2 regions of the Lysinibacillus sp. JK80 genome follow, and region 2 is predicted to be linked to the other one. Evidence: a T-box and tRNA genes for the amino acid it is inferred to sense, from the RefSeq annotation. Region 2 holds a T-box; the other holds one or more tRNA genes.

Region 1 (9,246 bases), 1.1 Mb from region 2:
TCTTCTTGACTTGATGAACGTTGGAATAGCTTTCCTCGTCCAATTTGTTCTAAACCACGTCTGATTTCAGGTTGGAAAATAATAATAATCGCTAGGAAACCAAACTCAATAACTTGTTGTAGCATCCAGCCAAGTGTTTGTAACCCTAAAAGGTCTGTTGCAATTCGTGCAATAATAATGACGAATATTCCCTTAAGTAATTGGACAGCCTTCGTACCTTTAATGAGGGTTAAGACTTTATAAACAACGTACCAAACGAGCAGTACATCAATGAAGTTAATAACAATATTCACAGGTGTTAAATCCGTGAAATGTTCGATAATTTGCACGTGGCATCCCCCACTTTTCATTACGAATCCATACACATTCAAGTATATCACATTCTTATCAAATGTAACTTTTTTCAAATAAAAAGTCTACTCAGAAGAGTAGACCTTTCAGCCTCTCACGTGCACTATTTTTTAGGACGTATAGAGTGTTATTTAGTTTCTTCTTTTTCCTCAAATGTCATGGCTGTCTTAACAGAATTTTTAATTGTATACCATAACCATTCAAATACTTCGTCAATTTCTTCGATTCTCCCTGAAACTACCGCTGAAGATGCCATATATTGCCCGTTGATTACTGTGACGTTGCCATCAACTTCACCTTCAACAATCAAATCGCCATTTTTCACAACAATATCGCCTTTTACCACTTCTCCTTCAGGGACAATCACTGTTTGACCATCCACAACTAAATTAGGTTGCTTGGTCACCGAGAAATGCTGGTCATCCATGAAGCTACCCAATAATGTAGCACTCATGAATAAGCAAAATACTGCTGCTGCCACAAAGAACGGATGCCGGCGAATCCATTTTTGTATACCTACTCGACTTTTTGGTTTTGGTAAACGAGCCATAACTGCTGCTTCAAAACTCGGAGGCGCTGTAATGTGGGAAGCACTCTTCACAAAGGCGATTGTTTCACTCAATTCTTGCATCAACTGTTTACAATCATTACATGTATGCAAGTGTTGTTTCAACTCTTGCTCATGCTCACGACTAATGTCACCGTCTAAATAATCATGCATATAGTCTATAATATGCTCTGGACAAGTATTCATGACGCTCCCCCTCCTACAGATTGTTTAATTGCTTACGTAATGCCTCACGTCCGCGGTGAATCCTCGTTTTCACCGTTCCAAGCGGCATATCTAAAATCTCGCTAATCTCTTGTAACGATAACTCTTCTATATATTTCAATACTATAACCGAACGGTATTTATCCGGCAATCGTCCAATTTCATATTGAATGCGATCTTGCAGCTCCATTTGTTCTAACTGCTCCTCTGGTAGCTGGTCATCTGCTGCGATTTGCGAATACATATCAAGCCCTTCTGTACCAGCTACTTCTGCATCTAAATAATAATCCGGTTTCTTTTTTCGAATACGGTCAATGCAGAGGTTTGTCGCTATGCGATAAAGCCACGTTGAAAACTTTCTTTTCTGATCAAATGTATGCAAGTTCATATAAGCTCGCACAAAAGCCTCTTGAGCAATGTCTTCAGACTCTTGTTTGTTGCCTAACATTCGATAGCATACTTGGTACAGTTTGTGCTGATAGAGACTCACAATATCGGCAAATGCGTTTTGATCGCCTTTAAGCACTTGTTTTATTCTCTTATTTACTAACGCATCCATTGTGTTGACTTCTCCACCTTTACAACTGTCTTATACTATACGAAGCACCAATAAGAAAAGTTTCGTTTTAATTCAATTATAGCAAAAGATTTTTATGCAATGTGGCAACAGGCAATTTTTTGTCAAATTTTCTTTAAACTAGTGTTTCGCCAAATAAAGATCCCATTAATGCAACAGCCACATTTGCTGTTGTATTCTTTTCATCTAATATAGGATTTACCTCTACAAACTCTGCTGAAGTTACCATGCCTGATTCTTGTAACATTTCCATTGCTAAATGGCTTTCTCGGTACGTAATTCCGCCTGGAACTGGTGTACCCACACCTGGCGTATAAAGTGGATCTAATCCGTCTAAATCAAGTGATAAATGTAAGCCATCAACATTTCGTTCCTTTAAATAAGCAAGTGCATCTTCCATCACACGTGTCATGCCAAGTCGGTCGATTTCATGCATTGTATATACTTTAATTCCTTGTTGACGTATCAATTCACGTTCTCCTGGGTCTACTGAACGAGCTCCAATAATAATCACGTTTTCTGGCTTAATTTTTGGAGCATAGTTGCGAATTTGCACTAAACGTTCATGTCCTAGCCCAATACTAACAGCTAACGGCATCCCATGTATATTGCCTGAAGGTGTTGTTTCAGGTGTATTTAAATCTGCATGAGCGTCATACCAGATAACACCGAGATTTTTGTAATGCTCACCTAATCCAGCTAATGTTCCAATAGCAATGCTATGGTCTCCACCAAATACGAGTGGGAATTTCTTTTGTTCCACTACTTCATGCACACTATTTGCTAATGCAGTACTAACATCTACAACTTCCTCTAAATTTAGTAATTTTTCATCCACAGCTCCGTCAGCAAGCTTTTGACTAACACGAATATCCCCTTGATCCTGTACATCGTGTCCGATAGCCTCTAAACGTTCAACAATACCTGCATATCGAATAGCACTTGGTCCCATATCTACCCCACGGCGTGTTTGTCCGTAATCTGTTGGTACTCCAATAATAGAAATATTAAGTTTATTCATGTTTTTATACCCCCTAAAAGTTATAAGATTATTGTAAAGCCTACATACCACTTGGCTCAACTCGACAAAAAATTGTATATTTATTCATTTATAAATAACATAAAAAAATCTCCTACTGTTTTCAGCAAGAGATTAGTTATCTGTAGTTAATATAACACTTTTGAATAATTTTCATTCTAAAAAAGTGAGCCATGAAGGACTCGAACCTTCGACCCTCTGATTAAAAGTCAGATGCTCTACCAACTGAGCTAATGGCTCATAAAAGAAAAAATGGCTGGGGTACTAGGATTCGAACCTAGGCATGACGGAATCAAAATCCGTTGCCTTACCGCTTGGCTATACCCCAATCATTTATAAAACTGGTGGAGGGGGACGGATTCGAACCGCCGAACCCTAAGGAGCGGATTTACAGTCCGCCGCGTTTAGCCACTTCGCTACCCCTCCGAAATAACACAATAAGAATGGTGGAGGATGACGGGCTCGAACCGCCGACCCTCTGCTTGTAAGGCAGATGCTCTCCCAGCTGAGCTAATCCTCCATAGAAACAGGTGTTATATCACAGTTTATATTCTTTATAAAGCCTATGTTTTAAATGGTGACCCCTACGGGATTCGAACCCGTGTTACCGCCGTGAAAGGGCGGTGTCTTAACCACTTGACCAAGGGGCCAATATTACGTCTCAAACAAGACAAGAATTATAATAACATTTTTCATTAATAATTGCAATGCTTTTCCACAATTTTTTTTATGTATTATAGCATTTGAAAAAAGGACAAAAAAATGGCTCCGAAGGCAGGACTCGAACCTGCGACAACCTGATTAACAGTCAGGTGCTACTACCAACTGAGCTACTTCGGAACAATGCTATTCACTTTGGTTTTAGACAACCTCTTAAGTACATTTATTATTATAGCAAGCATTATAAATAATGCAACACATTTTGTGAAAATTTTTATATTTTTTGTCGAAGTATGCTCCTATATTCGTTTGAAAGCATAATAGTTCTCTATTAATTCTAATATTTCTATTTAACGTACTAAATATTCTTGCTGTATATTATTGTAATTGTTAAAATAAAAATAGTTTTATGAATTTTCTATCAAATTTTCTGGGGGAGGATGTTCAAGATGGTATCAAATGATTTAATTGCACCTGAATTTTATAACATCACAGAGGAATTAGAAAAATTTTCGCAAGATAGTGATCGCCAAGCAATACGTTGGTTAAATACACAACAAGAGAGACGTACAGTTTCTTATGTGGAGCTTAACCAAAAAATGAATCAATACGCAAACGCTTTTACGGAGAAGGGGCTTCAAAAAGGTGATCGTGTATTAGTTATTATTCCTCGACTTCCAGAAGCCTATTTCGTTTTTCTAGGCTGCTTAAAGGCTGGTATCGTACCCATTTCATGTTCAGAGATGCTACGTGCAAGCGATTTAGAATATCGGATGGAACATTCTTCTGCTAGTGCAGTTATTGCTTATGAGGCTTTTACTAGTGAAGTTGATCAAATTGCTTCTTCTGTAGACGCATTGAAAAATAAACTAGTGATCGGTTCTGCGAAAGGAGATTGGACTTCTTTAGATGAATTAGCAAGCAGCCAGCCAGCTACATTTACAGCCGTAGCTACTACACGTGATGACATGGCATTCCTTTCTTATACATCTGGTACAACTGGTAAACCTAAAGGCGTTGTTCATTCACATGGCTGGGGATATGCACATATTAGAACTGCAGCTTCAAAATGGCTTTGTGTACGTGAAGGAGACCTCGTGTGGGCAACAGCTGCTCCTGGTTGGCAAAAGTGGATATGGAGTCCTTTTTTATCCACAATCATGCTCGGTGCTACTGCATTTGTCTATCATGGTGGATTCGATGCAAAAACCTATCTTCAATTAATGCAGGATGAAAAAGTTAATGTTCTATGTTGTACACCGACTGAATACCGGATTATGGCGAAAATCGATAATTTACAAGACTACAATCTATCATCTCTACGTAGTGCCGTTTCTGCTGGTGAACCTTTAAATCGTCCAGTTATCGAAACATTTATGAATCATTTTGGACTAAAAGTACGTGACGGCTATGGACAAACAGAAAACACATTATTAATTGGTACACTCGAAAACACAGAATTACGTCCTGGATCTATGGGTGTTCCAACTCCAGGTAATATTGTACGTATTATCGACAATGAAGGGAATGAAGCGCCAGTTGGCGAAGTTGGTGATATTGCTGTTCACAAATCTTCACCAGCTTTATTTAAAGAATATTATAAAGAACCAGAGCGCACACAAGCTGCATTTCGTGGGGATTGGTATATTACAGGTGATCAAGCAAAATGTGATGAAGACGGTTACTTCTGGTTTGAAGGTCGTGGAGATGACATTATTATTTCATCTGGTTATACGATCGGACCATTTGAAGTTGAAGATGCATTAAACAAACATGAAGCTGTACAAGAATGTGCAGTTGTAGCTGCGCCAGATGAAATTAGGGGGCATATTGTAAAGGCATTTGTTATCTTACGAGAAGGCTTCAAAGAATGTAATGAAGAGGAGTTAACAAAGGAGCTACAGGAGCATGTAAAAGCGTTAACAGCCCCTTATAAATACCCTCGTAGTATCGTCTTTCTTGATGAGTTACCAAAAACGACATCAGGGAAAATTCGCCGTATCGAACTACGAGCTACTACAGTTCATACGCATTAAGTTAAGTATCAAAACAAGAAGGCACCCATTGAGGATGCCTTCTTTTATGTATTTATAAATAAATAATCGGCTCAAAAAAAGCCACTACTGAGTGTATCAGTAGCGACTTTTTGCGCCTAGCGACGTCCTACTCTCACAGGGGGAAGCCCCCAACTACCATCGGCGCTAAAGAGCTTAACTTCCGTGTTCGGTATGGGAACGGGTGTGACCTCTTTGCCATCATCACTAGACTTTTTATTTAATTGAAAGATTTATTCTTTCAAAACTGGATAAACGGTGCATTGAATGTTTCAAACTTTTTTGGTTAAGTCCTCGATCGATTAGTATTCGTCAGCTCCATGTGTCACCACACTTCCACCTCGAACCTATCTACCTCATCGTCTTTGAGGGATCTTACTTACTTGCGTAATGGGAAATCTCATCTTGAGGGGGGCTTCATGCTTAGATGCTTTCAGCACTTATCCCGTCCACACATAGCTACCCAGCGATGCCTTTGGCAAGACAACTGGTACACCAGCGGTGTGTCCATCCCGGTCCTCTCGTACTAAGGACAGCTCCTCTCAAATTTCCTACGCCCACGACGGATAGGGACCGAACTGTCTCACGACGTTCTGAACCCAGCTCGCGTACCGCTTTAATGGGCGAACAGCCCAACCCTTGGGACCGACTACAGCCCCAGGATGCGATGAGCCGACATCGAGGTGCCAAACCTCCCCGTCGATGTGGACTCTTGGGGGAGATAAGCCTGTTATCCCCGGGGTAGCTTTTATCCGTTGAGCGATGGCCCTTCCATGCGGAACCACCGGATCACTAAGCCCGTCTTTCGACCCTGCTCGACTTGTAGGTCTCGCAGTCAAGCTCCCTTGTGCCTTTACACTCTACGAATGATTTCCAACCATTCTGAGGGAACCTTTGGGCGCCTCCGTTACCTTTTAGGAGGCGACCGCCCCAGTCAAACTGTCCGCCTGACACTGTCTCCTGCCCCGCTAAGGGGCATGGGTTAGAATTTCAATACAACCAGGGTAGTATCCCACCGACGCCTCCTTCGAAGCTGGCGCTCCGAGATCTCTGGCTCCTACCTATCCTGTACAAGTTGTACCAAAATTCAATATCAGGCTACAGTAAAGCTCCACGGGGTCTTTCCGTCCTGTCGCGGGTAACCTGCATCTTCACAGGTACTATAATTTCACCGAGTCTCTCGTTGAGACAGTGCCCAGATCGTTACGCCTTTCGTGCGGGTCGGAACTTACCCGACAAGGAATTTCGCTACCTTAGGACCGTTATAGTTACGGCCGCCGTTTACTGGGGCTTCAATTCGCAGCTTCGCTTGCGCTAACCACTCCTCTTAACCTTCCAGCACCGGGCAGGCGTCAGCCCCTATACGTCACCTTACGGTTTTGCAGAGACCTGTGTTTTTGCTAAACAGTCGCCTGGGCCTATTCACTGCGGCTCTCATGCGCTTGCACGCTCAAGAGCACCCCTTCTCCCGAAGTTACGGGGTCATTTTGCCGAGTTCCTTAACGAGAGTTCTCTCGCACACCTTAGGATTCTCTCCTCGACTACCTGTGTCGGTTTGCGGTACGGGCACCTCTCACCTCGATAGAGGCTTTTCTTGGCAGTGTGAAATCAGGAACTTCGTCCATACGGACTCGCCATCACAGCTCAACGTTACAGTGTGCGGATTTGCCTACACACACGCCTTACTGCTTGGACGCGCACAACCAACGGCGCGCTTACCCTATCCTACTGCGTCCCCCCATTTCTCAAACGGTGAGGAGGTGGTACAGGAATATCAACCTGTTGTCCATCGCCTACGCCTATCGGCCTCGGCTTAGGTCCCGACTAACCCTGAGCGGACGAGCCTTCCTCAGGAAACCTTAGTCATACGGTGGACGGGATTCTCACCCGTCTTTCGCTACTCATACCGGCATTCTCACTTCTAAGCGCTCCACCAGTCCTTCCGATCTGACTTCAACGCACTTAGAACGCTCTCCTACCACTGACATCGTAGATGTCAATCCACAGCTTCGGTGAATCGTTTAGCCCCGATACATTTTCGGCGCAGCGTCACTCGACCAGTGAGCTATTACGCACTCTTTAAATGATGGCTGCTTCTAAGCCAACATCCTGGTTGTCTGTGCAACGCCACATCCTTTTCCACTTAACGATTACTTTGGGACCTTAGCTGGTGGTCTGGGCTGTTTCCCTTTTGACTACGGATCTTATCACTCGCAGTCTGACTCCCGTGTATAAATATCTGGCATTCGGAGTTTGTCTGAATTCGGTAAACCGGGATGGCCCCCTAGTCCAAACAGTGCTCTACCTCCAGTATTCTCATCACGAGGCTAGCCCTAAAGCTATTTCGGAGAGAACCAGCTATCTCCAAGTTCGATTGGAATTTCTCCGCTACCCACACCTCATCCCCGCACTTTTCAACGTGCGTGGGTTCGGGCCTCCAGTAAGTGTTACCTCACCTTCACCCTGGACATGGGTAGATCACCTGGTTTCGGGTCTACGACCACGTACTATTTCGCCCTATTCAGACTCGCTTTCGCTGCGGCTCCGCCTTCTAAAGCTTAACCTTGCACGTAATCGTAACTCGCCGGTTCATTCTACAAAAGGCACGCTATCACCCATTAACGGGCTCTAACTACTTGTAGGCACACGGTTTCAGGATCTCTTTCACTCCCCTTCCGGGGTGCTTTTCACCTTTCCCTCACGGTACTGGTTCACTATCGGTCACTAGGTAGTATTTAGCCTTGGGAGATGGTCCTCCCGGATTCCGACGGAATTTCACGTGTTCCGCCGTACTCAGGATCCACTCAGGAGAGAACGAACTTTCGACTACAGGGCTTTTACCTGCTCTGGCGGACCTTTCCAAGTCGCTTCATCTAACTCGCTCTTTTGTAACTCCGTATAGAGTGTCCTACAACCCCAAGAGGCAAGCCTCTTGGTTTGGGCTCTTCCCGTTTCGCTCGCCGCTACTCAGGGAATCGATTTTTCTTTCTCTTCCTCCAGGTACTTAGATGTTTCAGTTCCCTGGGTCTGCCTTCAAGACGCTATGTATTCACGTCAAGATACTACGCGATTAAACGTAGTGGGTTCCCCCATTCGGAAATCTCCGGATCAAAGCTCACTTACAGCTCCCCGAAGCATATCGGTGTTAGTGCCGTCCTTCTTCGGCTCCTAGTGCCAAGGCATTCGCCGTGCGCCCTTAATAACTTAACCAAGTTATTAAGCCTATAAAAAAACTTAAAAAATAAATGTGTTTGTTACAATTTCAATGTCGTTTTATCCAGTTTTCAAAGAACAAGTTTTGAAGTGTTTCATTCAGATAGAATGAACCTTCAAAACTGAACGCAAAACGTAATCTTACAAACCCAAGGTTTGTATTCCGAAATAATCCTTAGAAAGGAGGTGATCCAGCCGCACCTTCCGATACGGCTACCTTGTTACGACTTCACCCCAATCATCTATCCCACCTTCGGCGGCTGGCTCCAAAAGGTTACCTCACCGACTTCGGGTGTTACAAACTCTCGTGGTGTGACGGGCGGTGTGTACAAGGCCCGGGAACGTATTCACCGCGGCATGCTGATCCGCGATTACTAGCGATTCCGGCTTCATGTAGGCGAGTTGCAGCCTACAATCCGAACTGAGAACGACTTTATCGGATTAGCTCCCTCTCGCGAGTTGGCAACCGTTTGTATCGTCCATTGTAGCACGTGTGTAGCCCAGGTCATAAGGGGCATGATGATTTGACGTCATCCCCACCTTCCTCCGGTTTGTCACCGGCAGTCACCTTAGAGTGCCC
Region 2 (9,246 bases):
AAACGATTTCTCTTCGTGAAAAATCTCAAAACCTTGCTGTAGTAGTAGAAGCAATCGAAGTAAACAACTTCGTACCTGACTACTTAACATTCGATGCTGACAAAAAAGAAGGTACATTCACTCGCCTTCCAGAGCGTTCTGAATTATCAGCTGAAATCAACGAAGCATTCATCGTAGAGTACTACTCTCGTTAATCAATTGATGCTAATAAAAGCCCTGAAATCCCTTGTATACCAAGGCTTCAGGGCTTTTTTTCTATGAACAATCAATTAGAACCTACGTTTTTTCCGCTTTTAATCATTAGCGCAAAAACTAATCCAGTACCGAGTATTGTAGCAAGTAAGAGGAAGGCTACAGTAAAGCTACCAAATTGTATGAAATAAGCAGATATGAACGGTGCAACATTTGTTCCAGCAAATAAAATTACTGTGTACATAGAAACTGCAATCCCTCCCATATTCCAACCTAACTGACTAACAAGCGTTACTAATGAAGGAACAGCAAGTGCAATCCCACCAACAAATAAAATACTACTGATTGTTAAACCGGCTATAGTTGAAATAAAGCTCATCGCGGTCAGTGCAATAATCGAAAGAGTTAAGGCCATTTTCAGTACAAACAGCACATTAAAACGCTTTGCTATTTTCCCCGCAAATGGTGACATAACCATCCCCACTATCCCAAAGATACGAATGTAGATAAGGTTCTGACTTTTCATACCAAAGAAATCACTCGTTAAATAAGCCCCTAGAATAATGTACATACTGACAAATGACATTAATAATGCAAACGCAATGATATAACTAAAGATCAAATTTCTATTGGTGAAAATAATACCAATTCTCTTCAGAGGAGCCCATATATTTTTAGTTTCATTCTGAATTATTCCCTTCGGTAAGATCCACACGACTAACAAAGCAGTCATAACATACACTACAGCAAGTACATAAAAGATGACGTGCCAATGACTATGGTCGCTTACATATCCACTAAACACCTGACCAACTATACCCGCTACAAGAAATCCCGTACTGATAAAACCTACTGCCCCAACTTTTCGATCATTTGGAAAAAACTCAAGAATATAGGCAAGTGCTACTGGTGAAAATGTTGCTGCCGCAAGCCCCTGTAATCCTCTCAATAGAAGGATAAAAGAAAAGTCATTAACTAAGCCTAGAAGTAACGTTATTACGCTTAATGAAAAAAGCCCAAATACAATGATATTTTTACGACCATATTTTTCTGATATCGCACCATAAAAAAACACCCTAGTGCAAATCCAAGTGAAAAAACACTAGATGTAAAACCCGCTTTAGTCAATGAAATATGAAAATAATCACTGAATACACTAATCAGAGGTATTGTTAAATAGAGACTCGACATCACTACCATACCTGTCCAGGATAAAATAGTTGTCATTAAAGCATAATTTGCTCGATTTCCTGAAATTACAATGTTCATTTAAATACATCACCTTTTTAGTTCGATTAACTTATAGTTAGATAATCTAATTAAACGATTAAAAATTAAACTGTACCAACATAGCTACAGTTTAACGTTCCACCTTTAATTTTCTTTGAATAGATTTTAATAATTTACTCACTAGCTTTTCAAATACTTTTCGTTCATCAGGTTCCAAATCAATTAAATTAGAAGCACATGACGACCAATAAGTCGGTAACACTTTCGTTATAAAAGCACGACCTTCATCCGTTAAACTTACATAGACCTTCCTCCGATCTTCTTTACTATGATTCCGTACAACAAGATTTCTCTTTTCTAGCCAATCAAGCATTGACGTTGCTGATGCTCTCGTAATTCCTAATCGTTGAGCTAAAGCTGATGGAGTCGCTCGTCTATCTTCATGTAGAGTCAGCAATAGTAATAAGTCTAATTTACTTTCCGTAATGCCAAAAGGAGCTAACTCATTGTCTGCTACATCCAGCACATAATCACTTAACCATAACAACATTAATCCCAGCTTGGCATCTTCTCGATTTGTATCACTTGAAGAAGACATTTGAATCAGTTCAATATACGGCTCTACCCCTAATACAGGTAAATCATCTTCATGTGTGTACGTTTTCTTACTTTTTGTCATTACAATCACCTTTTAATTAGATTATCTAACTATCAACTATTCTAACTATAAATTTAATCCAAAGCAAGAATTTTTATTTTCACTGATTTCTTCAAAATGATGCACTACTTTTTTAGCGCAGACGCATTGCCCAGATTATTATAACCAACAATAATTTTTTCTCTTATATTGTGGCAATTTTATGTACTTTAAAATAACAATTACATAGTTTCAAAATAACATAATCACTACCTTTATAATAAAAACAAAATATCAGTTATTTACTATTCATTAGATCATCAAAATAGAACTGTTTTCCAAAAAATATATTTTACTTTCATAGTAAAATATTTTTAAAACCTTTTTAAATTCAATATTCTACAACAAAACAACATTCCAATGCTCCTATCATCACCTTAACTTTTTTGTAAAATAATAACATGAAGAAATTTAACAATTTTAATAAAAATACGAGTTGAACTTTTACAAAAAATAGAATACGATGAATTGCGAAAGGTGGTTCACCATCATTCAAGCAATAATAATTTTTTAAAAGGGGTTGGAAATATGTCAGACGTTCTAAAGCAATTTGTTATGCCGAAAACAAACTTATTTGGACCTGGAGCAATTCAAGAAGTTGGTAAACGCTTAAATGATTTAGAAGTGAAAAAGACATTAATCGTAACAGATGAGGGTCTACACAAATTAGGTCTCTCAGAACAAATTGCAAACATCATTACAGCTGCTGGAATTGATGTAGCAATTTTCCCTAAAGCAGAACCAAATCCAACAGATCAAAACATAGAAGATGGCATTTCCGTGTATCATGCGGAAAACTGTGATTCTATTGTTTCTCTTGGAGGAGGCAGCGCACACGATGCAGCAAAAGGTATCGGACTTATTGCTTCGAATGGTGGACGCATTCATGATTATGAAGGCGTTGATAAATCACAAAATCCACTTGTGCCATTAATTGCAATTAATACAACTGCTGGTACTGCCAGTGAAATGACTCGTTTCACTATTATCACGGATACAGCACGCAAAGTAAAAATGGCCATTGTTGATAAGCATGTGACACCGTTACTTTCTATAAACGATCCTGAATTAATGATTGGTTTACCTCCTGCTCTTACGGCAGCTACTGGGGTCGATGCACTAACACATGCTATTGAATCATTCGTTTCTACGAATGCTACACCAATCACGGACGCATGTGCTGAAAAGGTCCTTCAGCTAATTCCTGAATATCTACCACGTGCCTATGCAAATGGAGCTGATATAGAAGCGCGTGAACAAATGGTATATGCACAATTTTTAGCGGGAATGGCCTTTAATAATGCATCACTTGGCTATGTTCATGCAATTGCTCATCAATTGGGTGGTTTCTATAACCTACCACATGGCGTGTGCAACGCTATTTTATTGCCACATGTTTGTCGATTTAATGTCACAGCACGTACAGAGCGCTTTGCTCGTATCGCTGAATTATTAGGAGAAAATGTAGAAGGTTTAAGTAAGCGAGATGCGGCTGAAAAGGCTATTACAGCTATTGAGAAGTTATCACAAGATTTAAATATTCCTAGCGGCTTCCGTGAATTAGGTGCAAAAGATGAGGATATTGAGATCTTAGCAAAAAATGCATTATTAGATGTGTGTGCTGAGACGAACCCTCGTAAAGCAACACTAGAGGATATCAAACAAATCATCACAAATGCAATGGGTCCTATTGTGAAAAAAGAAGAGTCACTCGAGGCAGTTGCCCTTTCTTAATCGACGGTTTCCTATAAGCCTATACAAAGGATGGAGAAAACAAATGTTTTCTCCACTTTTTTATGGACTCGATACACACACATTGTCTATCACGGGAACTCTCGCTATACTTTTCTTAAAAAGAATAGGAGAAAATAATATGCGTTTAATTTCAATTTGTCCTAGCAATACAGAATTAGTCGCCTATTTAGGGCTGACAGACCAGCTCGTTGGAGTTGATGATTATTCTGATTGGCCATCATCGGTTAAAGATCTACCACAGCTTGGGCCTGATTTATCAATTAACATGGATGCATTAGAGGCATTACAGCCTGATCTTGTTCTGGCTTCCTTGAGTGTACCTGGTATGGAAAAAAACATTGAGGCACTAAAAGAAAGAAATATTCCTCATATTATTTTTAATGCAAACTCATTAGAAGAAATTGCGCAAGATCTTCTGACACTCGGGAAAGCTTGTCAAGTGGAGGAACAAGCAAAGACAATTGCTGAAGAGTACATGCATTCCATCGAAAAAATGTATTCCATTGCACAAACAATTCCGAAGAAACCTACCCTGTATTGGGAATGGTGGCCGAACCCTATTTTCACTCCTGGGAAAATAAATTGGCTAACAGAAATTAGCGCTCTTGCTGGTGGCATAAATCTATTTCAAGATGTTGAGCTTGCTAGTGTTCAAACAGATTGGACAGATGTTGTTAAACGCCAGCCTGACTATATCATGATGGCTTGGGTTGGTGTCGCATTTGAGCGTATCCAACCTGCTAATTTATTAAAACGTCCAAATGCCAAAGAGTTACATGCCATTCAATCGGAACAGCTCCATGTAATGGAAGAATGGCTGTATTGTCGCCCTTCTCCACGACTTATTGAAGGTGCTATAAAGCTTGGAAAAATACTGCATCCTAAAGAATATGAACAAATAAAACCTCCAAGTTTCTTATGATGAAAAAACCACATCCAGTGTTTTTGGGGATGTGGTTTTGCAAATAGAAATTAGATAAATTTCACCATATGATATTTTTTCTTACCTCGACGGACAATGCTAAATGCATCCTCTAAACGATCCTTCGCATCGACTACATATTCTAAATCTGTTACCTTTTCACCGTTTACACTAATAGCACCATTTGATACATCTTCACGTGCTTGACGTTTTGAAGAGGAAATGCCGGCCTCCACAAGTAGGTCCACAATGTTTTTATCCTCTTTAGCCATTTCAATAGAAGGAACGTCTTTAAAAGCGTCCTTCATTTCTTCGGCTGAAAGTGCTTTTAGATCTCCTGAGAATAAAGCAGCTGTAATACGGATGGCTTGCTCTAATGCCTCTTGACCATGTATTAAACGAGTCATTTCTTCAGCTAGCGCCTTTTGGGCCTTACGTAAATGTGGCTCCTCCTCTACAGATACGGCTAAAGCTTCAATTTCTTCACGAGATAGGAACGTGAAGATTTTTAAGTATTTTATGACATCTGCATCAGCTGCATTGATCCAGAATTGGTAGAATTCATATGGAGATGTTTTCTTACTATCTAGCCAAACAGCACCACCTGCGGTTTTACCAAACTTTGTACCATCTGCCTTTGTTACTAATGGAATCGTAATTCCAAAGGCTTTCGTTTCTTCCTCGTGTGTTTTACGAATAACCTCTAACCCTGTTGTAATATTACCCCATTGGTCAGAGCCACCTACTTGAATACGGCAATTGTAGTGATTGTATAAATGATTGTAATCAATACCTTGAATTAACGTATAGGCAAACTCTGTAAACGAGATTCCTGTGTCAAGACGAGAAGCAATCGTATCTTTTGCTAACATATAGTTTACGTTAATTAGTTTCCCGTAATCACGTAAAAATTCAATTGTGTTTATATTACCAATCCAGTCACGATTGTTCACAAGCTGAGCACCATTGCCATCTTCCGCAAATTCGAAAATACGTTCTAATTGACTACGGATTCCTTGAACGTTTTTATCGATTTGCTCTACTGTTTGTAATTGGCGCTCTTCTGAACGGCCAGATGGGTCACCGATCATCCCTGTCGCACCACCAACAAGTAAAATTGGACGGTGGCCCGCTTTTTGGAATCGACGAAGTGTTAACAATGGAACAATATGTCCAATATGCATGGAGTCAGCTGTTGGATCTACCCCACAGTATAAAGATACAGATTGTTCATCTAATAATTTTGCCATGCCTTCCGCATCTGTTTGTTGGTATAGCAAACCACGCCATTCTAAATCTTGTAATAATTCGTTTGTCATGTTCATTCCTCCTAAAATGGTTAAATTCATTACGTGCATGGACATGTTTAAATAAAAAAAGTCCCTACACGCAAACAATTGCATGCAGGGACGTTAAGTTGCAAACTAACGCGGTACCACCCAGCTTGAAGATGTCATCCACCTTCCACTTCATTCAGCCGCCTTTATCGCAGGCGCGCACGTCTAAGCTCCAAGCACGTAATTCGTCTCTACAATATGACCAGTTTTCACCAACCACTGGCTCTCTAAACAGGGAATATAGACACTACTGCAAGCTCTTCATCACCAGAAAACTATAAACATAATTTTATACGATTCTTTTTCAAAGTCAATAACTATGTTCGTGCTAAAACAATATGTGCTATAATAGACAAGATTTTAGGAGGTCGATACATTGAAAGATTGGATTGAAAAAATCAATGCAAAGATCGATGAATTACTTGAACAAAAATGGATGAAGAAATTACGTATTTCAGGTAGTGTTACCTGGAACTTATTTTTACTATTTTTAGTCTTTGCATTGGTTGGCACTGTATTTGTCGGTTCAGTTGGAGCTGGTTATTTTGCTTCTCTTGTAAAAGAAGAACCGTTACGCTCAAAACAAGAGTTAAGGGATCAAATTTTTAGCTATGAAGAAACCAGTGAGATTTATTTTGCCAACGATATTTATATTGGGAAATTAAGGACAGATTTAGATCGACGTGAAACTTCGCTTAGCAATGTTGCACCAGAGGTCGTGAATGCTGTTCTGGCAACAGAAGATGAATATTTCCGAGAGCATAACGGAATTGTTCCTAAAGCAGTTATTCGTGGGTTATTACAAGATGTCACAAACTCTGCAACGCAGACAGGTGGTTCTACACTTACCCAGCAGCTTATTAAAAACCAAGTACTAACTAATGAAGTATCATACGAGCGTAAAGCTAAGGAAATTTTACTAGCGATGCGTTTAGAACATTTTATGACGAAGGAAGAAATATTAGAGGCTTATTTAAATATCATTCCCTATGGTCGTAACTCTTCAGGACGAAATATTGCAGGTGTTGAAACAGCTGCGGAAGGAATTTTTGGCGTAAAAGCAAAAGAATTGACTCTTCCTCAAGCTGCGTACATAGCTGGTATTCCACAGGCACCATTTGCTTATACACCATTTACAAATACAGGTGAACTGAAAAGTGAAGAAGCTTTGAAACCAGGTATTGATCGTATGAAAACAGTACTTTATCGTATGAAAGAAGCTGGTTATATTGATGATGCACAGTATAATGAAGCGTTAAACTATGATATTGCTGCCGATTTCCGTGGACCAGAAATGCGCGCGGAGGATCGTTATCCTTGGTTGACTTATGAGCTTGAAGCTCGTGCAAAAGATATTATTGCTGAAAAATTAGCAAAAGATGATGGGATTGACCCAGAGCGCTTAAAGTCAGAAAAAAAATTAAAGGATAAATATACGATTTTAGCAGATCGTGATGTTCGTTCAAAAGGCTATCGTATTTATTCAACCATTAATAAAGATATGTATGATGCGATGCAAAAAGCAGCAAAAGACTTCCAGTATTATGGTCATACGTATACTGGTAAAGGGAAAGATCCTGTTACTGGTGAAGAAATTGATATTGAGATGCCGGTACAAGTAGGTAGTATTTTAATAGAGAATACGACAGGTCGTATTTTAAGCTTTGTCGGTGGTCGAGACTTTAAAACCACTCAAGTAAACCATGCAACACAAGCTTATCGTTCTAACGGTTCTACAATGAAACCATTACTTGTTTATGGACCTGCCATTGAGTATGGCGTAATCGGTGCGGGTAGTCCATTAGTTGACGTGAAATTCTCAATCGGTTCTTGGAGTCCAAGTAACTATATTACGAGTGATGAGCGAGGTCTTATTCCAGCACGTGAAGCTTTAGCAGATTCTCAAAATATTTCAGCACTACGTTTATATAATGATATTATTAGTAGACGCCCTGCAGATTTGTTAGTAAAAATGGGATTCTCAAAATTACATCCAGATGATTTTACTAACCTAGCAACTGGGATCGGTGCTTTAAGCGAAGGAACTACTGTTGAAGAAAATACAAATGCATTTGCTACCTTTGCAAATGGTGGCCAATTCATTGACGCTTATATGATTGATCGAATTGAAGACCAAGAAGGAAATATTGTTTACCAACATGAAGTAGAACCTGTTCAAGTATTTAGCCCAGAGACATCTTATATCGTGACAGATATGCTACGTGATGTTCTCACTAAAGGAACAGGGACAATGGCACGAAATACATTAAAATTCTCTTCTGATTTCGCTGCAAAAACAGGGACTTCTCAAGAATATAAAGATGTTTGGTTAGTTGGTTATAACCCTAATGTATCTCTTGGTGTTTGGATGGGTTACGATCAACCTCGTACACTTTATGCATTTAACAACACCTATTTACAGCCAAGCGTTCGGGTGAATAAGCTATGGGGTACTTTAATGAATGCTGTTTACGATGCGGACCCTCAGCTAATTGACCCTCCAACAAGTTTTAAGGCGCCTAAAAATGTTGTGACAGCATCATTCTGTGGCATTTCCGGCATGGCCCCTTCTGCAGCTTGTGCTAGCGCAGGTCTTGTACGCTCAGATTTATTTAATGCGAAAGTATTTTTACCATCACAACCTGATGATAGCTTAGCATCTTCAAGTGTTGTGACGATTAAAGGAAAAACTTATAATGCGTTGCCAAATACACCAGCAGAGTTTGTAAAAGCAGGTGGCGCAGGCATTAATCAAGACTTTATTAAACGAATGTTAGGTAGACTTGGCGGGAACCCTGCTAGTCTGTTACCAAAGAATTCTACATTGTCGAATTCATCTGTATCAGCAGTTGATTTCCCAGCGGATGGTAGCCCTCCAGCAGCTGTCTCAGCTTCAGTAAATGGCTCTACATTATCATGGTCAGAGTCATCGAATGATGTTGTTGGTTATCGTATCTACAACGTTACGAATGGCGGTAATACACTTGTAACGTCCGTACTAGAGTCAACACAAAGCATTACCGTTGCTAGTGGACAAGCTTATGTAGTGGTCGCTGTAGATATTACAGGTTTAACATCACCACACTCCAATGTTGTGTCTACTGGCGGTAGTG

The links. A T-box is a leader RNA that pairs with one kind of tRNA and senses whether it is charged. The one in region 2 lies ahead of tyrS (tyrosine--tRNA ligase), so its partner is inferred to be a tRNA-Tyr.
Region 1: it has a tRNA-Tyr gene. The T-box ahead of tyrS (tyrosine--tRNA ligase) is inferred to sense a tRNA for this amino acid. The anticodon was not compared.

Annotation. Positions count from the first base shown of each region.
Region 1 covers NZ_CP058997.1:4,420,141-4,429,386, forward strand. The annotation lists gene cdaA (diadenylate cyclase CdaA) at 1-329, opposite strand, end outside; gene HXV90_RS22185 (anti-sigma factor family protein) at 479-1,105, opposite strand; gene sigW (RNA polymerase sigma factor SigW) at 1,119-1,682, opposite strand; gene rocF (arginase) at 1,816-2,721, opposite strand; tRNA gene HXV90_RS22200 (tRNA-Lys) at 2,907-2,979, opposite strand; tRNA gene HXV90_RS22205 (tRNA-Gln) at 2,993-3,067, opposite strand; tRNA gene HXV90_RS22210 (tRNA-Tyr) at 3,082-3,165, opposite strand; tRNA gene HXV90_RS22215 (tRNA-Val) at 3,184-3,259, opposite strand; tRNA gene HXV90_RS22220 (tRNA-Glu) at 3,315-3,389, opposite strand; tRNA gene HXV90_RS22225 (tRNA-Asn) at 3,503-3,579, opposite strand; gene mbcS (acyl-CoA synthetase MbcS) at 3,849-5,435, shown strand; rRNA gene rrf (5S ribosomal RNA) at 5,550-5,665, opposite strand; rRNA gene HXV90_RS22240 (23S ribosomal RNA) at 5,736-8,663, opposite strand; rRNA gene HXV90_RS22245 (16S ribosomal RNA) at 8,846-9,246, opposite strand, start outside.
Region 2 covers NZ_CP058997.1:3,368,303-3,377,548, forward strand. The annotation lists gene rpsD (30S ribosomal protein S4) at 1-194, shown strand, start outside; partial or broken gene HXV90_RS16910 (MFS transporter) at 266-1,461, opposite strand; gene HXV90_RS16915 (MarR family winged helix-turn-helix transcriptional regulator) at 1,553-2,101, opposite strand; gene HXV90_RS16920 (iron-containing alcohol dehydrogenase) at 2,648-3,853, shown strand; gene HXV90_RS16925 (cobalamin-binding protein) at 3,993-4,796, shown strand; gene tyrS (tyrosine--tRNA ligase) at 4,847-6,115, opposite strand; T-box leader at 6,199-6,407, opposite strand; gene HXV90_RS16935 (transglycosylase domain-containing protein) at 6,510-9,246, shown strand, end outside.